DNA from 2 places in the Diaminobutyricimonas aerilata genome. Region 2 is predicted to be linked to the other one. Evidence: predicted binding sites of a transcription regulator. Region 2 holds the regulator's gene; the other holds the start of a gene.
What was found. Region 2 encodes HrcA, which represses chaperone genes, less so after heat shock. Its sites were predicted from a motif close to TTNGCACTCGNNNNNNNCGAGTGCNAA; they were not measured.

Region 1 (5,561 bases), 1.1 Mb from region 2:
ACGGGCGCGTCGGAGTGTGCGTGCGAGTCGGCGGGAAGGTGCGAGTCGTCAGGCGCGTCATGGGAGACGGGCGATGAATGAGCCACGGGGAAGACATCCGATTCTGAGCAGGGGGAGACGATCGCCGCGTGAACGCGGAGGGGCCGGAGTCCTGCTACAAGCTCATGTCTCCGACAGTAGCGGCCGCCGCCGGAGGACGACAAGGGCTCTGGCGCCTCGGCTTCCGTCGCGGGGTCCGCGCCGTTACGGTGGTCGGCATGACGTATCGCGCCGCACGATTTCTGCGCCCCCGACCGGTCCCCGGTCGTGTGGGCCTGATCGCGCGCGCGTAGGTCCCGCGCCGAGCCGCTCGGGGGTGTCTCCTCGAACCGACTCGACACGAAGGACCTGCCATGCCCCACCTCTCCTCCCGCGAACTCGCGGACGCCCTCGCCCTGCGTGACCTCAGCGACCCTGCCCGTGGGGCCCACGCGATGCAGACACTGCTCGACGCGGTCATCGATGCGGCCGCATCGGTGACCGTCGACCGGCCGCATATCCGTCTCGTGAGGGACTCGCCGCTCGTTCCCGTGGCCGACAATTACGACCGGCTCGGATTCCCGATCGCCGACGTCACCCGAGACCGCCGCTACACCCGGTACGTCAGTGACCGGGTCATGCTCCGCAGCCACACGTCCGCCGCGATCCCCGGTCTGCTCGACCGGCTGGCGACGCTGCCGGAACCGGCGCACGACGACCTCATCGTGCTGCCCGGGCTCGTCTACCGCCGGGACTCGATCGACCGCACCCACGTCGGCGAGCCGCATCAGGTGGACCTGTGGCGCCTGTCGTCCCGCGCCCGCTTCGGCGTCGACGAGTTGCTCGCGCTGGCCGGCGCGATCGTGCAGGCCGTCTTCCCGGGCGCCGAGTGGCGCGCGGAACCCGCCACCCACCCGTACACCCGGGACGGGCGGCAGATCGACGTGCGCATCGACGGGGAGTGGCTCGAGCTCGCCGAGTGCGGAGTCGTCGCCGACCACCTGTGGACCGGTGCGGGGCTCGACCCTGCCCGGTGGTCCGGCCTCGCCCTCGGGATGGGACTCGACCGTGCGCTCATGCTGCGCAAGGGCATCCCCGACATCCGGGTGCTGCGGTCGGTCGATCCGAGGGTGCAGCGCCAGCTGCTCGACCTCGAGCCGTGGCGACCGGTCTCGATCATGCCGCCGTTGCGGCGGGATCTCTCGATCGTGGTCGACGGGCTCGACGACGCGGAGACCCTCGGCGATCGCGTGCGGTCCGCGCTCGGCGCAGACGCGGACGACCTCGAATCGATCGAGCTGCTCGCGCTCACCCCGTGGGCGGACCTGCCGGAGTCCGCTCGGGACCGCCTGGCCCTGCGGCCCGATCAGGCGAACGCGCTCGTTCGTCTCACCCTGCGTCCGCTCGACCGCACGCTCACCGATCCGGAGGCCAACCGCATCCGCGACCGGGTGTACCGGGTGTTGCACCGCGGTCCCGTGCTCGAGCTGATCGCCGGGTGACGTGCGGGCGGGTTAACGCCGTGTGGGCGGCTCCCCGAAGGGAACCGCCCACACGTGGTGTTGCGACTGGATCAGAAGTCCATGCCACCGCTCGGGTCGCCGACCGGAGCCGGGTTCTTCTCCGGCTTGTCGGCCACGACGGCCTCGGTGGTGAGGAACAGACCGGCGATCGACGCCGCGTTGAGCAGCGCCGAACGGGTGACCTTCACCGGGTCGTTGATGCCCGCCTCGAGCATGTCGACGTACTCACCGGTCGCGGCGTTGAGGCCCTGGCCGGCGGGGAGGTTGCGCACCTTGTCGACCACGACGCCCGGCTCGAGACCGGCGTTGAGGGCGATCTGCTTCAGCGGAGCGTCGATCGCGACACGCACGATGTTCGCACCCGTCGCCTCGTCACCGACGAGACCGGTGATCGCGTCGCCCTGGAACGCCTTGAGGCCGGCCTGGATGAGGGCCACGCCACCACCGGCGACGATGCCCTCCTCGACGGCGGCCTTCGCGTTGCGCACGGCGTCCTCGATGCGGTGCTTGCGCTCCTTGAGCTCGACCTCGGTCGCGGCACCCGCCTTGATGACGGCCACGCCGCCGGCGAGCTTCGCGAGGCGCTCCTGGAGCTTCTCGCGGTCGTAGTCGCTGTCGGTGTTGTCGATCTCGGCACGGATCTGACGCACGCGACCGGCGATCTGCTCGCTGTCGCCGGCGCCCTCGACGATCGTGGTCTCGTCCTTGGTCACGACGACCTTGCGGGCGCGACCGAGCAGGTCGAGGGTCGTGTTCTCGAGCTTGAGACCGATCTCCTCGCTGATGACGGCACCACCGGTGAGGATGGCGATGTCCTGCAGCATGGCCTTGCGGCGGTCGCCGAAGCCGGGGGCCTTGACGGCGACCGACTTGAAGATGCCGCGGATCTTGTTGAGCACGAGCGTCGCGAGCGCCTCACCGTCGATGTCCTCGGCGATGATGAGCAGCTGCTTGTTGGCCTGGATGACCTTGTCGACGACCGGCAGGAGGTCCTTGATCGCGGAGATCTTGGAGTTGACGATCAGGATGTACGGGTCTTCGAAGACCGCTTCCTGACGCTCCGGGTCGGTGACGAAGTAGGGGTTGATGAAGCCCTTGTCGAAGCGCATACCCTCGGTGAGCTCGAGCTCGGTGCCGAAGGTGTTCGACTCCTCGACGGTGACGACACCCTCCTTGCCCACCTTGTCGATGGCCTCGGCGATGAGCGCACCGATGGTCTCGTCGGCGGCCGAGATCGACGCGGTGGCGGCGATCTCCTCCTTGGTCTCGACCTCCTTGGCGCTCGCGATGAGCGCGTCGGAGACGGCCTGGGTGGCCTTCTCGATGCCGCGCTTGAGGCTGATGGGGTCGGCGCCGGCCGCGACGTTGCGCAGGCCCTCGCGGACGAGCGCCTGGGCGAGCACGACCGAGGTCGTGGTGCCGTCTCCGGCGACGTCGTCGGTCTTCTTGGCGACCTCCTTGACGAGCTCCGCACCGATCTTCTCGTACGGGTCGTCGAGCTCGATCTCCTTGGCGATCGAAACGCCGTCGTTCGTGATGGTGGGGGCGCCCCACTTCTTCTCCAGGACGACGTTGCGTCCACGCGGTCCGAGCGTGACCTTGACGGCGTCGGCCAGGGTGTTGAGGCCGCGCTCGAGGCCGCGGCGGGCCTCTTCGTCGAAAGCGATGATCTTAGCCATGTGTGTTCCTCGTCCCTCCCGGACGTATGAATCAGCGTGAGGTTGGCACTCAGCAGAAACGAGTGCTAACTGATTCTGGCACTCCCCATGACCGAGTGCAAGTGAGGGTACCCGGCCCCGTTCACCGCCCGCAGGGCCGGGAAACGAAGAACGCCGCCCGCGGCAGCGGACGGCGTTCGACGAGGTTCAGTCGGGGTTCGCGCTCAGGCGAGGCGAACCGACTCGGCCTGCGGCCCCTTCGATCCGGTACCCACCTCGAAGACGACCTGCTGGCCCTCTTCGAGGACCTTGTAGCCGCTCATGTCGATCGCGGAGTAGTGGACGAACACGTCCTGGCCTCCGCCCTCGACGGTGATGAAGCCGAAGCCCTTCTCTGCGTTGAACCACTTCACGGTCCCAGTCGCCATGGTGTTGCTCCCTGCTGCTGCGGTGCTGCGTAGTGCGTGCGGCCCGTGCGGAATCGCCAGTGCCGGGTCGACGCGGGCCGCAACCCGCACCCCTCCGGCCCGCTGGCGGATGCGGGTGCTCTGCCTTTCGCGCGCCGGATGGGCGACCAAGCCAGATGCTAACGGAGCGATGTGTCGCCAACAGGCCCGAAAACCCCAGATGACGCCGTGCTCACGACAATTCAACAAGAATTAAACACGGGCGTAACACCCGGGCCATGAAGCGGCGCCTATTCGGCTCGATCGGCGCCTAACACGACGGTCACCGGGGCACCGGGGTACGCGTCGGAGAGCTGCACGTCGCCCGGTTCGCCGATCGCCGCGAGGATGCCGCGGGCGATGCCCTCGAACTGCTCGCCGTTGTAGAAGACGATCGTGTCGGGGAAATCGCGGTCGGCCGCCGTGTTGCGCGCGCCCACGGGCCAACCCTGCTCCTCGAGGGTGTCGCCGATCTGCTCGTCGAGCTCGTCGACGGGGCTCGCGTTGAGCACGGTGATGGTGAGTCCGAGCGCGGGGTCGATCGCCGAAGGATCCGTCACCGGCTCCGCGGTCGCAGGCGGAGCCTCGGTGGGGGGAGGCGAACTCTCCCCCGCGAGGGAGGGCAGGTCGAACCGGAAGCTGTCGTTGACGAGCGCGAGTCCGATGACGCCGACGAGCACGAGCACACCGGTCGCGAGCGCCGCCCAGGCGAACCGGATCCATCCGCGCCCCTTGCGCGCCGGCGCCCGATGAGCGCCCACCCGCGGCAGGGTCGGGATGTCGTCGAATTCGTCTCTCGGGAACTTGGCCATGGTCCTCAGCGCTCGTCGAAGGGGCGACCCGCGCCGCCGTCGGCACCGAACACGCGGGTGCCGCGGGCGGCGGTGCGGGCATCGCGAAGGCGACGCAGCCGTCCGACGAGCATCGGGTCGTAGCGAACGGCGTCGACGTCGTCGATCAGGCCGTTCAGCAGTTGATAGTAGCGGGCGGGCGTGAGAGAGAACCGCTCGCGGATGGCCGCCTCCTTCGCCCCGACGTGACGCGACCACTCGCGTTCGAAGTCGAGGATGCGGCGGTCGCGCTCACTGAGCGTGTCCGGCGCGCGTTCGGGTACGGCTCCCATCCGCGTCATCGTAGAACCGCTCGACATCCCCGTCGCGGCGGCGCGCCCGCGCGCCCCGGATGCGCCGCGCTACAGCTCCATCCGCGCTACAGATCCGCGCTCACGCGACAACGTCGATCCGACGCGCTACACAACCGTGCGTGCGCCACACCTTCTTCTGCCGCACGAGCGCGATTGTGTAGCGGCACCGGTCAGCGCCGTGGCGGGATCGGGCGGCCCGGTCAGTCGAGGGTGCGGCGGCCCGACTCCGGCGGGGCGGCGGCGCGCGGGTCAGGCGGGGATGCGGCGCAGGGTCTCGCCGTGCGGTTCCGCGAAGGCGAGCGGATGCCCGTCGAGCGCGAGCAGGAACGGCGCGTCGGAGGGCGGTACGGCGGCCGGCGCCGTGTCGGGGTAGAGGCCGGCGAACTCGAGGCTCACCCAGTGCACCCCGAGTCGGCGCACCTCCTCCCGGAACCGCTCCCGGCGAGCGCGCGGCAGGTAGGCGAGCACGCCCGTCGTGACGACGACGGGCGCCGCGTCGTCCGGCACCTCGGCGACGAGCCGGGCGAGGTCGTCGACCGCGTCGCCGCGCTCGACCACCACCGGATCCTGTGCGGCGATGCCGAGCGCGGCGTCCAGTCGCCCCCGCCGCTCCGGCTCGTCCGCCGGCAGCAGCGCACGCAGCCACGCCGCGTCGGCCGGGTCGGCCGCGTCGAGCGGCGCGCGGTCGATGCCGCGCCGCCACACCACCTGCGGCAACCCCGCCGGCGGCGCGACCGCGCCGTCCGTCGCGCAATCGAGCACCAGTCGGGAG
Region 2 (5,561 bases):
TACCGTTCCGTCTTCGGCACGATCAGCAGGTGCACGGGCGCCTGCGGAGCGATGTCCCGGAACGCGATGAGGCTGTCGGTCTCGTGCACGATGTCGGCCGGGATCTCCCGGTCGGCGATGCGCGTGAAGATCGAACGCTCGGCGTCAGTCATGCATCGATCTTAACGACGAGCGGGCGTCGCTATTCCCCCTGCTACCAACGTCCCAGGCGTGCGTTCAGCACCGCGAGGGCGGCGGGCCCCGCGGTGGAGGTGCGCAGGATGCCCGCGCCGAGGTGCACCCGCTCGGCGCCGGCGCCGGAGAGCCGCTCGAGCTCGGCCGGCGCGAAGCCGCCCTCGGGCCCGACGACGAGGTGCACTCGCGCCGCACCCGCCGGATCTATCGCGGTGAGTGCGGTGTGGGCGGTCGGGTCGAGAAGCAGCATCCGGGTCTCCCCGGCGAGGCGGACCAGGTCGGAGGTGCGCGCGAGTGGCGCGACCTGCGGAAGCCAGCCGCGCAGCGACTGCTTGCTCGCCTCGCGCGTGATGGTGCGCCATCGGGCCTCGCCCTTGGCGACCTTCGCGCCCTCCCAGCGCGACACGGAGCGGTCCGCGGCCCACGGCACGACGCCGGTCACGCCGAGTTCGGTCGCCGCCTGCACCGCGAGCTCGTCGCGATCGCCCTTGGCGAGGGCCTGCACGAGCCACAGCTCGGGCGATGGCCACGGTTCGGTGCGCACCTCGGCCACCTCGATGACGAGCTCGTCCGGTGCCGCCGAGACGACCGCCCCGGTGACGACGAGTCCTTCGCCGTCACCGATCGAGACCGTCTCGCCCGGGCGGATGCGGTTCACCGTGACCGCGTGGCGCGCCTCGTCGCCGCGCACGCCGACGCGCGCGCCGACGACCGCGGCAGCGGGCTCGAGCTCGGGATTGAGGAACAGCGTGCTCATCAGCCGCCGACGAAGCGGTCGCGCAGCTTGGCGAAGAGTCCCTGCTGGAAGTGGGCGAGTCGCGGCGGCTGGTTCTTGCGCGACGCCGCGAACTTGCGCAGCAGTTCCTGCTCCTTGTGGTTGAGCTTCGTCGGGGTGACCACGTGCACGCCGATCTTCAGGTCGCCACGGCCACCGCCGCGCAGGCGGGTGATGCCGCGGTCCTTGATCGTGAGGATCTCGGCGCTCTGCGTTCCGGGCTTGAGCTCCACGTCGATGTCGCCGTCGAGCGCGTGCAGTGTCGTGCGGGTGCCGAGCACGGCATCCGTCATCTGCACCTCGAGCGTCGCGAGCAGGTCGTCGCCGTTGCGGCTGAAGGTGTCGTGGTGGCGCACCTTGACCTCGAGGTAGAGGTCGCCGTTGGGGCCGCCGGCGGGACCGACCTCGCCCTGACCGGGCAGCTGCAGGCGGAGGCCCGTGTCGACTCCCGCGGGGATGTCGACGGGGATGTTGCGGGTGGCGCGCACGCGACCCTGACCCGCGCACGTCGGGCACGGGTTCGGGATGACGGTGCCGTAGCCGCGGCAGGTGCCGCACGGGCTCGACGTCATCACGTTGCCGAGCAGCGAGCGCACGGCGCGCTGGATCTGACCGGTACCGTGGCAGATGTCGCACGTGACCGGGCTGGTTCCCGGGGCCGCGCACGAACCGTTGCAGGTCTCGCACAGCACGGCGGTGTTGACCTCGACGTCGCGGTGCGTGCCGAAGATGACCTCTTCCAGTTCGATCTCGACCCGCACGAGGGCGTCCTGACCCCGCTCGCGACGCGAACGCGGGCCCTGGCGCGTCGCCCCGGCACCGAAGAACGTCTCGAAGATGTCGCCGAAGCCGCCGAAGTTGGCGCCTCCCCCACCTCCGAAGCCGCCGGAACCGCCGAGGTCGTACTGCTGACGCTGCTGCGGATCGCTCAGAACGTCGTAGGCGTGGGTGACGAGCTTGAACCGCTCGGCGGCGTCCGCCCCGGGATTCACATCGGGATGCAGTTCCCGAGCGAGCCGGCGGTACGCCTTCTTGATCTCCTCCGGCGTCGCGTTGCGTTCGACGCCGAGTACCTCGTAATGGTCAGCCAAATCCTGATTCTTCCGTCGTGGGCGGGGAACGCCCGATCGGCTAGTCGCCGTCGATGAGCTTGGAGAGGTAACGGGCGACCGCCCGCACCGCCGCCATGTTGTTGGAGTAGTCCATGCGGGTGGGGCCGAGCACACCGAGCTTCGCGACCCCGTCGCCCGCTGGAGCGTAGCCGCTCGCAAGCACGGAGGTGTCGGCGAGACCGAAGTCGGCGTTCTCGCGGCCGATGCTGGCCGAGACGCCGGACCCGTCGACCTCCATCTCGCCGAAGAGCTTGAGCAGGGTGACCTGCTCCTCGATGGCCTCGAGAACGGGATAGATGCTGCCCCCGAAGTCGGCCTCGGTGCGGGCGAGGTTCGCGGCACCGGCCATGACGAGCTTGTCGCGGCGGTTCGCGTCCACCTGCGAGAGCAGGCTCTCGCCGATCCGCTCCACCAGCGCCGCGCGTTCGGGCACGAACCGCTCGGCGATCCGCGGGAGCGCCGTCGACGCCTCACTCAGCGACCGGCCCGCGAGAGCGCCGTTGAGTTTCGCGCGCAGCTCGCCCACGAACGCCTCGTCGACCGCTTCGCCGGCGTCGACGATGCGCTGGTCGACCTGGCCGCGGTCGGTGATGAGCACGGTCATGAGCCGCGTGTCGCTCAACGGGACCAGTTCCACATGGCGCACGGAGGCGCGCGTGAAACTCGGGTACTGCACGAGCGCGACCTGGTTGGTGAGCTGCGAGAGCAGGCGCACCGTGCGCGCGAGCACCTCGTCGACGTCGTCGGGTTGACCGAGGAAGGTCTCGATCGCCTGCCGTTGCGCGGCGCTCAGAGGGCGCATGTCGGCGAGCTGGTCGACGAAGACGCGGTAGCCCTTGTCGGTGGGGACCCGGCCGGACGAGGTGTGCGGAGCGGCGATGAGCTCCTCCTCCTCGAGAAGGGCCATGTCGTTGCGGATGGTCGCGGCCGACACACCGAAGGAATGCCGCTCGACGATGGACTTCGATCCGACGGGTTCCCGCGAGGCGACGTAATCCTGCACGATGACCCGCAGCACTTCGAGACTGCGTTCCGATGCCATGGCCACCGCTCCTTCCTGGCACTCGACAGGTCTGACTGCCAATTCTACCGCTCGACCGGGCAGAACGGGGGATGCGGTCGACCAGCGCGCCATTGCAGGGATCCGCGCCGGACCGCTACCTTGAGTCACAGCTCGCCTTCAGGCTGCCATGTCATGGCGCGGCGAGCCGACGATCTGAATCCCCGAAAGGCACCCCGACGATGACCAACACCGCCCAGCCCGCGGCCCCGCTCACCCCGGCCGAAGACAAGCAGTGGGCCGGACTCGCCCACCTCCTCGGGATCCTCGGCATCCTCCCCTCCCTCATCATCTGGCTGGTCTTCCGCGAGCGTGGCGGTTACACCAACCAGGAGGGCAAGGAGGCCCTGAACTTCCAGATCACCGTCGTGATCGTCGCCTTCGCCCTCTCGATCGTGACGACGATCCTCACCTTCGTCACCTTCGGTCTGTTCGGCTTCCTCGCGCCGCTGCTCTTCGTGCTGCTCTGGGCCGCCGTGGTCACCTTCTCGATCATCGGCTACACCCGAGTGAACGCCGGCGGCAGCTACCGCTACCCGGTCGCGATCCGCTTCATCAAGTAGCACTCCGCACGACGACGGGGACCGGGGCGACCCGGTCCCCGTTCTCGTTCCCGGGCGGAACCGCGTCAGGCGGTGAGCCGTCGCACCACCGCGTCGGCGAGCAGGCGACCGGCGAGGGTGAGCACGATCCGGCCGCGCAGCGCCGCCGCGCCCTCGATGAGCCCGTCGGCGATGAGCTCGGCGATCGTCGCGCGCCCTGCGGCGGGGATCGCGTCGATGGCGAGTCCGTCGGCGAGGCGCGACTCGAGCAGCACCCGCTCGACACCGCGCGTGGCGTCGTCGAGGGTCTCCCGCCCGGCGGCCGGTGACGCGCCCGCCAGAACGCGGTCGGCGTACGCGGCCGGATGCTTCACGTTCCACCAGCGCACGCCGCCGACGTGACTGTGCGCGCCCGGACCGACGCCCCACCAGTCCTGACCGGTCCAGTAGGAGAGGTTGTGCCGCGACCGGTGTTCGACGCCGGCGGCCCAGTTGCTGACCTCGTACCAGCCGTATCCGGCGTCGCCGAGCATCCGCTCCGCCAGCTCGTACATGTCCGCCTGCAGTTCGTCGTCGGGCGTCTCGACCTCGTGACGCCGGATCTGCCGGGCGAGTTTCGTGCCCGGCTCGACGATGAGCGCGTAGGCGGAGACGTGATCGGGCCGCTGCGCGATCACGTGCTCGAGCGAGGCGCGCCAGTCGTCGATGCTCTCGCCGGGCGTGCCGTAGATGAGGTCGAGGCTCACGTCGAGGCCGGCGTCGCGCGCCCACGCGACGACGAGCGGCACCCGTTCGGGGTCGTGCGTGCGCTCGAGGGTCGCGAGCACGTGCGGCGCGGCGGACTGCATGCCGAACGAGACGCGGGTGAACCCCGCGGCGCGGAGCTCCCGCAGGTATGCGGCATCGACGGTGTCGGGATTCGCCTCCGTCGTCACCTCCGCGTCGGCGGCGAGTCCCCACGTGCGGCGCACCGCGTCGAGCATGCGAGCGAGATCGGATGCGGGGAGCATCGTGGGGGTGCCGCCACCGAAGAAGACGGTCGACGCCGGTCGGGCGGGCAGGTCGGCGAGCACGCCGCGCGCGAGGTCGATCTCCGCGAGGGCGTGAGAGGCGAAGTCGGTGCGGGAGACGCCCCGCAGCTCGTCCGCGGTGTAGGTGTTGAAGTCGCAGTACCCGCAGCGCACCCGGCAGAAGGGCACGTGCAGGTACACGCCGAAGGCGCGCGTGTCCGCCCCCTCCGCTGCCGTCGCGGGCAGCAGTCCGTCGGCGGGCGCCGGATCGGCGATCGGGAGCGCGCTCGGCATCAGTCGACGCTCCCCGTCGTGGACGCGCCCGAGAGGACCCGGAGGTAGCGGCGGGTGTACACGAGCTGCGCGAGCCGCACGGCCGGGAGCACGAGCCGCCACTGGCCCGACGCCCTCCAGAACGCCCGCACTCGGAACACGACGCGGTCGTCGGCGTCCCAGTGCACCATGAAGGCCTCTTCGCCGATCTCGGGATGCCCGGCGAGGGTGCCGTACGCGAATCCCGCGGTGCGGGGCTCGTCGACCACGTAGACGACCCGTGCCGGCGCACTGACCCGGAACGGCCCGAACGGGATCCGCAGCGTCACGCTCTCCCCCGCGCGCACCTCGCCCTCGCCGTCACGGTCGACCCGCATTCCGCTGCGCCGCTGCACCTCCCAGTGCCGCACCGCCGATGCGGACCGCTCGAAGGCGCCGCGACCGCGACCCACGACCGCCTCCCGCTCGAGCGCGCGGAACCCGGCGGGCGGGAACGGCGCCCTGTCGCGGGTGTCGGTCGCTCCGACCTCGGCGTAGGTGAATCCAGTGGTCACTCCGTCGGTCCGGTGAGGGCGACCATGTAGCGCGCGAGGTAGCGGCGATGCGCCACGCGCA

Region 1: the regulator HrcA is predicted to act here: its motif matches at 3,263-3,289, upstream of groL (chaperonin GroEL).

The regions. Positions count from the first base shown of each region.
Region 1 covers NZ_PGFF01000001.1:2,681,698-2,687,258, forward strand. Annotated here, with positions in the region: gene CLV46_RS12895 (NAD(P)/FAD-dependent oxidoreductase) at 1-86, opposite strand, end outside; gene srmL (PheS-related mystery ligase SrmL) at 393-1,520, shown strand; gene groL (chaperonin GroEL) at 1,592-3,220, opposite strand; gene CLV46_RS12910 (cold-shock protein) at 3,424-3,627, opposite strand; gene CLV46_RS12915 (LytR C-terminal domain-containing protein) at 3,897-4,457, opposite strand; gene CLV46_RS12920 (DUF3263 domain-containing protein) at 4,463-4,768, opposite strand; gene CLV46_RS12925 (DUF2332 domain-containing protein) at 5,039-5,561, opposite strand, start outside.
Region 2 covers NZ_PGFF01000001.1:1,629,854-1,635,414, reverse strand. Annotated here, with positions in the region: gene CLV46_RS07845 (histidine triad nucleotide-binding protein) at 1-152, opposite strand, end outside; gene CLV46_RS07840 (16S rRNA (uracil(1498)-N(3))-methyltransferase) at 194-931, opposite strand; gene dnaJ (molecular chaperone DnaJ) at 931-2,040, opposite strand; gene hrcA (heat-inducible transcriptional repressor HrcA) at 2,081-3,103, opposite strand; gene CLV46_RS07825 (DUF4870 domain-containing protein) at 3,304-3,684, shown strand; gene hemW (radical SAM family heme chaperone HemW) at 3,750-4,967, opposite strand; gene CLV46_RS07815 (DUF1990 domain-containing protein) at 4,967-5,500, opposite strand; gene CLV46_RS07810 (DUF1990 domain-containing protein) at 5,497-5,561, opposite strand, start outside.